2 regions of the Delftia sp. K82 genome follow, and region 2 is predicted to be linked to the other one. Evidence: riboswitches for the same ligand, from Rfam matches in the RefSeq annotation. Region 2 holds a riboswitch; the other holds the start of a gene.
What was found. Region 2 has a riboswitch for glycine ahead of gcvT (glycine cleavage system aminomethyltransferase GcvT). Riboswitches for the same ligand answer to the same signal wherever they lie in the genome.
Positions count from the first base shown of each region.

Region 1: another riboswitch for glycine. It lies ahead of KDK82_RS26095 (D-amino acid dehydrogenase); the one in region 2 lies ahead of gcvT (glycine cleavage system aminomethyltransferase GcvT).

Region 1 is NZ_MYFL01000004.1:573,207-576,611, reverse strand. It holds partial or broken gene KDK82_RS26100 (invasin domain 3-containing protein) at 1-626, opposite strand, end outside; glycine riboswitch at 1,285-1,395, shown strand; gene KDK82_RS26095 (D-amino acid dehydrogenase) at 1,488-2,819, shown strand; gene KDK82_RS26090 (FIST N-terminal domain-containing protein) at 2,888-3,405, opposite strand, start outside.
Region 2 is NZ_MYFL01000001.1:1,702,451-1,705,855, forward strand. It holds gene gcvH (glycine cleavage system protein GcvH) at 6-380, opposite strand; gene gcvT (glycine cleavage system aminomethyltransferase GcvT) at 517-1,692, opposite strand; glycine riboswitch at 1,710-1,828, opposite strand; glycine riboswitch at 1,844-1,955, opposite strand; gene KDK82_RS07360 (fatty acid--CoA ligase) at 2,125-3,405, shown strand, end outside.

The DNA.
Region 1 (3,405 bases), on a different contig from region 2:
TTGAGCCAGTACCAGGCACCACCGGCACCAGTGGTGGTGCCCGTATCGCCGCCGCTGATCATCTGGGTTTGACCACAGGCATTGGTGGCTCCCGTCACGGCGCCGGACTGAGCGCCGCTGACGAATGTATTGGCACAGCGCACGTAAACCGTCTGATTGTCGACATACGGATGGAGGTTTCCCGCCGCATCCTTGGATGTCCCGCTCTGTATGGTTCGCACCGACGTGGTCAGTGTCGGTGCAAAGACGATGGAAACATCGGCACTCGGATCCAGCGTTTGCAGCGTGTAGTTGGCTGCCTGAATGGCCGCTCGCAGCGTACATGCGCCAGCAAAGGTACCCCCCAGCGTGCTGACACAGGTGGTTGGTGTCGTTGCATTGGCATTTGGAGCGTCGCTGTTGTCGGTGACCGTGAAAACGATGGTCGCCGCGAGTGCCGTGGATGAAATACCGGCGCACGAAAGCAGCAGCAACGAGAACAAGTACCTCGCTGCACGCCATTTTCGTAAAAACACCGAACCAAGCAGGCGATCAAGAACGCGCATGATATTCCCCATTTTTTCAAGGAAATCAGACAGGAAAATATTTTCCCCAATGGCAATGGCCATCAGTTGTACCCAGCGCATTTGCATCGCCGCACCTCGGATAGTTCTATTTGAGTCAAGAACTCACAACTCACCTTGCAACCGGTGACATTGGAAGTAACAGGGTTTCGCGCAGATCCTGCGCGTCAATCAAAAAAGGTGGATTTCCATCAGCGCTTGCGCACTGCTCCATTGCCCATTGAGCCGGGCACACCTTCAGCCGGGTTTGCGATGCAAATCATTTTTTTCCTCCCTCAACGAACCATATTCACCGTGCTTGTATTTTTTCCAGTGGCGGGCCAGTTTCCATAGACCTTCACCTGTGCAACGGTAAGTCGCCTATCCGACAGATATACAACCCATGGTTACCCCATGGAGGTTCAATCGATCAGAACATGCGCTGTCAAACCACCACACATACCGATAGGCTAAATCATGTTTTTTTCTATTTCAATAGTTTTTTTCATGAGCCCGAAGGTTTACACCAGCGTTACGAGGGCGGCTCTTGAGCGAATTAGGGAATACCCTGAATCAGCCACACCACATGCAGGTGGCAACTGGTGATATCCCCAGTACAACTGGAACTGGCTCCGCAAGCCACATAGAATCGCCCCTGCAGGAGAGCAGGCGGGCACCACGGTGCCGAGCCTCACCGAAGGCGCAAACTCCCATACACGCTCAGGTTCCGTACTGCAAACACAACATGCCGTCTGGAGAGCCGCCGCACGCAATATGCGGCGCACCGAAGGAGCAAGCCCCGTTCCCATGGACGGCGGTGAATCTCTCAGGTACCAAGGACAGGGGGAGCGGCAGCTGCGTCACGACGGACGCAGGCTGCTTGCTATTGAATCCATAGCTACCAGCTTCCGCGTGACCGGCACATGCCTTTGAAAGGGCATTGTCATGCGCGTCATCGTTCTCGGAGCCGGCCTGATCGGCACCGCCTCGGCCTACTATCTGCAATCCCTGGGCCACGAGGTCACGGTCATCGACCGCCAGGCTGCGCCCGGAGCCGAAACCAGCTTTGCCAACGGCGGGCAGATCTCGGTCAGCCACGCCGAACCCTGGGCCAACCCCGGCGCACCGCTGAAGTTGCTGGGCTGGCTGGGCCGGCAGGACGCCCCCCTGCTGTTTCGCCTGCGCGCCGACATGCGCCAGTGGCTCTGGGGCCTGTCCTTCCTGCGCAACTGCACGCCCGCGCGCACGCGCCACAACATCCAGCAGATCGTTCGCCTGGGCACCTACAGCCGCGAGGCCCTGCAGCAGCTGCGGTCGGACACCGGCATCCAGTACGAGCAGCGCATGCAGGGCATCCTGCACTTCTACACGAACGCCCGTGAGTTCGAGGGCGCTCTCAAGCCCACCGAGCAGATGCAGGCCCTGGGCTGCGACCGCCGCCTGATTGACGCCGACGAAGCCGTGCGCCTGGAGCCGGCCCTGGCCCATGTGCGCGGGCAGATAGCGGGCGCCACCTATACGGCCGAGGATGAATCGGGCGACGCCAACCTCTTCACGCGCGAGCTGGCACGCATTGCCACCACCACGGGCGTGCAGTTCCGCCACGGCCACCACGTCATGGCGCTGCGCACCACGGGCGCAGGCGCCAGCCGCCATATCGACCATGTGGAAGTGACCAATGCCGATGGCCGCTACGAACGCATCCAGGGCGACGCCTATGTGCTGGCCATGGGCTCGTTCAGCCCGCTGCTGGCCCAGCCGCTGGGGCTGCACCTGCCCATCTACCCGGCCAAGGGCTACTCCGTGACCCTGCCGGTGCTGGACCCCGCCAAGGCCTACCAGGTCAGCCTCACGGACGATGAGTTCAAGCTGGTGTTCTCGCGCTACACGGGCGCGCAGGGCGACCGCCTGCGCATTGCCGGCACGGCCGAGTTCAACGGCTACGACCGCAACCTGGACCCCGTGCGCTGCGAGGCCATCGTGCGGCGCGTGCAGCAACTGTTCCCAGGCGCCGGCGATACCGGGCGCGCCCAGTTCTGGAGCGGCCTGCGCCCCGCCACGCCCAGCAATGTGCCGCTGATCGGACGCTCGCCCATCGCCAACCTGTTCCTGAACACCGGCCACGGCACGCTGGGCTGGACCCATGCCTGCGGCTCCGGCATGGCGCTGGCCGACCTAGTCAGCGGCAGGCAGCCGGCCGTGGATTTCGATTTTTTGGGGGCCGCAGCCATGGACCCGGATCGCAGCGCAGGCACGGTGCGCCCGCGCGCGGTCTGAGGTGCAGACGGTGTGTACCGTGTGTACGGCGTGTACGGCGTGTACGGCGTGTACGGCGTGTACGACGCCTAAGCAGTGAACACCGTCAACACCCCGGCGAAGCGGTGCAGGCGGGCATCCATGATCTCGGCTTCGGCGACGAAGCCGATCAATGGCACATCGCCCAGTGCGTGGCGCAGGGTGCGCAGTTCGGCATCGGGGCCGCCGAACAGGCCGCCGCCGCGGCCCCGGCAACTGATGTAGATGGCGCCACGGATGCGGGGCTGTGCCTCGCCTTCGGGCGCCGCCTCCTCGGGCTCCGCCGCATCGCGCAGCGCAGCGCCCAGTTGCAGCAGTTCCTGGCGCGCGACCTGGGCCTGGCGGCGGCAGAAGATCACCGAATGCCCGGCCTCCACGGCCGATGACAGGGCCACGCCCTGGCGCAGCGGGTCCAGCCCGACCAGGGTCAGTACCTGGGCCTCTTCGGTGAGCACGCCGTGGGCCATGCCCCGGCCCGGCGGCGCAATGGCCGCCAGCGTGCTGCGCACCGTGGTCAGCGCGGGCTGCCAGTCGCTGCCTTCCAGCTCCACGCCCAGCAGTTGCAGCA
Region 2 (3,405 bases):
TGGCGTCAGTTGCTCTGTGCGAAGGCCGTGTAGGCGGCTTCGTCGAGCAGCGCAGCCAGCTGGCCTGCGTCGCTGAGCTTGACCTTGAAGAACCAGCCTTCGCCCAGCGGGTCGCTGTTGGCCAGGGAGGGGTCGTCGCGCAGGGCTTCGTTGACTTCGACGATCTCGCCGCTGACGGGCATGTAGACATCGGCGGCGGCCTTGACGGACTCGACCACGCCGGCCACATCGCCCTGGTTGAAGCTGGTGCCCACGGCGGGCAGATCGACGAACACCACGTCGCCCAGCGCATCCTGCGCGTGGAGGGTGATGCCGACGATGGCCGCGTCAGGGTTGGCGGCGTTGATCCATTCGTGGTCCTTGGAATACTGGATGCTCATGGCTTGCTCCGATAGAAACTGAAAAAGAAACCTGTGAAAGGCGGTTTGAGAAAGGTCAGTGCGCACTGTAGCGGCATGCGATGGCAGGAAAAACGAATCCGCCGAACTCGATCCACGCCAAGCGCGCAGGCTGTCCTCAACCGCGGTGATAGCGGGGCGCCACGAAGGGCGTGGCCTGCACCTGCATGGGCACGGCCTTGCCGCGCACCATGGCCTGCAGCGTGGTGCCGACGGCGGCGCTGCCCGGCTCCACGTACGCCAGGGCCACGGGCTGGTTCAGCGTGGGCGACAGCAGGCCGCTGGTGACCTGGCCGACCTTGCGGCCGCTGGCGTCCAGCAGCTCCGTGCCTTCGCGCACGGGCACGCGCTCCAGGGCCACCAGGCCCACGCGCTTGCGCGTGAGCAGCTCGGGCGACTGCAGCTGGGCCAGCACGGTGGCCGCGCCGGGAAAGCCGCCTTCGCGCTCGCCACCAATGCGGCGGACCTTCTGCACGGCCCAGTTCAGGGCGGCCTCGGCCGGGGTGGTGGTCGTGTCCAGATCGTTGCCGTACAGGCACAGGCCGGCTTCCAGGCGCAGCGAATTGCGCGCGCCCAGGCCCACGGGCCTGACTTCGGGCTGGGCCAGCAGGGCACGGGCAAAGGCCTCGGCGTGGCTGGCGGGCAGGGAGATCTCGAAGCCGTCCTCGCCGGTATAGCCGCTGCGCGTGATGTACAGCTCGGCGCCTTCCCAGTCGAAGTAGCCGCCCGTCATGAACACCAGCCCGGCCGTGTCGGGCAGCAGGCGCTCCATGGCGGCTGCTGCCTGCGGGCCCTGCAGCGCCAGCAGGCCCCGGTCGAACTGGGGCTCGATTTCACAGCGCCCGCCAATGCGGGCCTCTATGTGCGCCAGGTCTTCGTGCTTGCAGGCGCCGTTGACGATCAGGAACAGGTCGTCCTCGCGGCGCACGAACATCAGGTCGTCCAGAATGCCGCCCGCGTCGTTGAGCAGCAGGCCGTAGCGCTGGCGGTGTTCGCCCAGGCCCAGCACGTCCATGGGCAGCAGCGATTCCAGCGCCGCGCCGGCATCCGGGCCGCGCAGGCTGATCTGGCCCATGTGCGAGACATCGAACAGGCCTGCCGCCTCGCGCGTGTGCAGGTGCTCGGCCATCAGCCCCTGCGGGTATTGCACGGGCATGGAGTAGCCGGCAAACGGCACCATGCGCGCGCCCAGTTCCTGGTGCAGGTCGAACAGCGGGGTCTTGAGCAGATCGGTGGTGGAGGCAGCGGTCAAGGAGGGACTCTCTTTTCGGCAAGGGGCAAGGCACAACGCCATCCCGGAATCCCGGGATGTCCTGCCCTGCTGTCCGCTTTACCTGAGAGATTCACCCGCACCTTCCATGCGTGGGGCTTGCTCCTTCGGTGGATGGGGCACACCGCCGTGCCCTGCATCTCTCTCCAGCTAGGAACGCCTGCGGCCGTGGCGGCAGGCGGTGCCAGTCCTTTTGCCTGAGCGTTCGGGACGAACCCTGCGCCTTCGGCGGTGCCGCTGCCTGTGACCATTGCGGCCGGGCGGGCACTCTCTCCTGACCGGCGCATTCTAGCTGCGGCCAGCGTCCGCGCGGCTTCGGGATTTCCGCGGGCCGACCGCAGCTCCATGCGCTTGCCTGCATGGATGCATTTGCAAATTGCATAACTGTCTAAAAAATCTCCTACATTGAGATGCATCGATATATGAAATCTCGTGAGCGAGAAGGAAGAAGCGCACATGCAGCAGACGCTGGGAGACACATTGGCCTGGCCGGCACGTTACCTGCCGAACAAGGAAGCCCTGGTGGCTTGGGAGGGCGGCGAGCGCCGCGCCTGGACCTATGCCCAGCTCGATGCCGAAGTCAACCGCCACGCCCACGGCCTGGCCGAGCTGGGCATAGGCCATGGCGACGTGGTCGCGGCCTTTCTCTACAACACGCCAGCCTTTGTCTTCACCATGCTGGCGGCCGCGCGCCTGGGCGCCATCTTCAACCCCATCAACTACCGGCTGGCAGCCCAGGAGCTGGCCTTCATCCTCAAGGACGGCGCAGCGCGCGCCCTGGTCTTCGAGCACGAGGGCGGCGAGGTGGCCGCACGCGCCCAGGCCCTGCTCAAGGCCGAAGGCGGTGGTGGCACTGCCGCAGGCGCAGGCACGGGCATCGAGCACTGGATCTTTGCCGACGATGCCCCGGCCGACCCGCTGCCGGTCTGGGCCACGCAGCGCCTGTCCGCCCTGGCCAGGGGCCGCAGCAGCGCGCCGCCCCAGGCCCATGTGCGCGAGAGCGACCCCTGCATCCTCATGTACACCAGCGGCACCACGGGCCGGCCCAAGGGCGTGCTGCATACGCACCGCAGCAAGCTGGCGCACAACGCCCTCATGCACCAGACCATGCAGTTCACGCGCGACGACGTGGGCCTGGCCATGGCGCCGCTCAACCACACGGCCGAGCTACACACCAGCTTTTTGCCGCGCCTGCAGGCCGGGGCCACCCAGGTGCTGCTGCGCCGCTTTGACGTGACCGAGGCCTGGCGCCTGATCCGCGAAGAGCGCGTGAGCTTCTTCTTCGCGGCGCCCACCATGGTCACCATTCTGCTGGCCGACCCCATTGCCTCGCCTGAGCAGGCGCCCGCGCTGCGGCTGGTGGAGTACGGCGGCGCCTCCATGGCGCCGCACCTGATCCGCGAATGGACGCGCAAGGTCGGCAGCGACCTGGTCCAGGTCTACGGCACCACCGAGATGGGGCCCTGCATGTCCATCCTCCTGCCGCGCGAGCAACTCTCGCACGCGGGCTCGGCCGGGCTGCCCTCCATGGGCCATGACCTCATCGTGGCCAGGCTGCGCGAAGACAACGCCCCCACCGATCCGGCTGAGGCCTGCCTGCCAGGCGAGGTGGGCGAAATCCTGGTGCGCGGCCCCTGCATGATGGCCGGCTACCTCAACCGCCCCGACGCCAACACCCGCGCCCTGGCGCACGGCTGGTACCACACGGGCGACCTGGGCCACATCGACGACGATGGC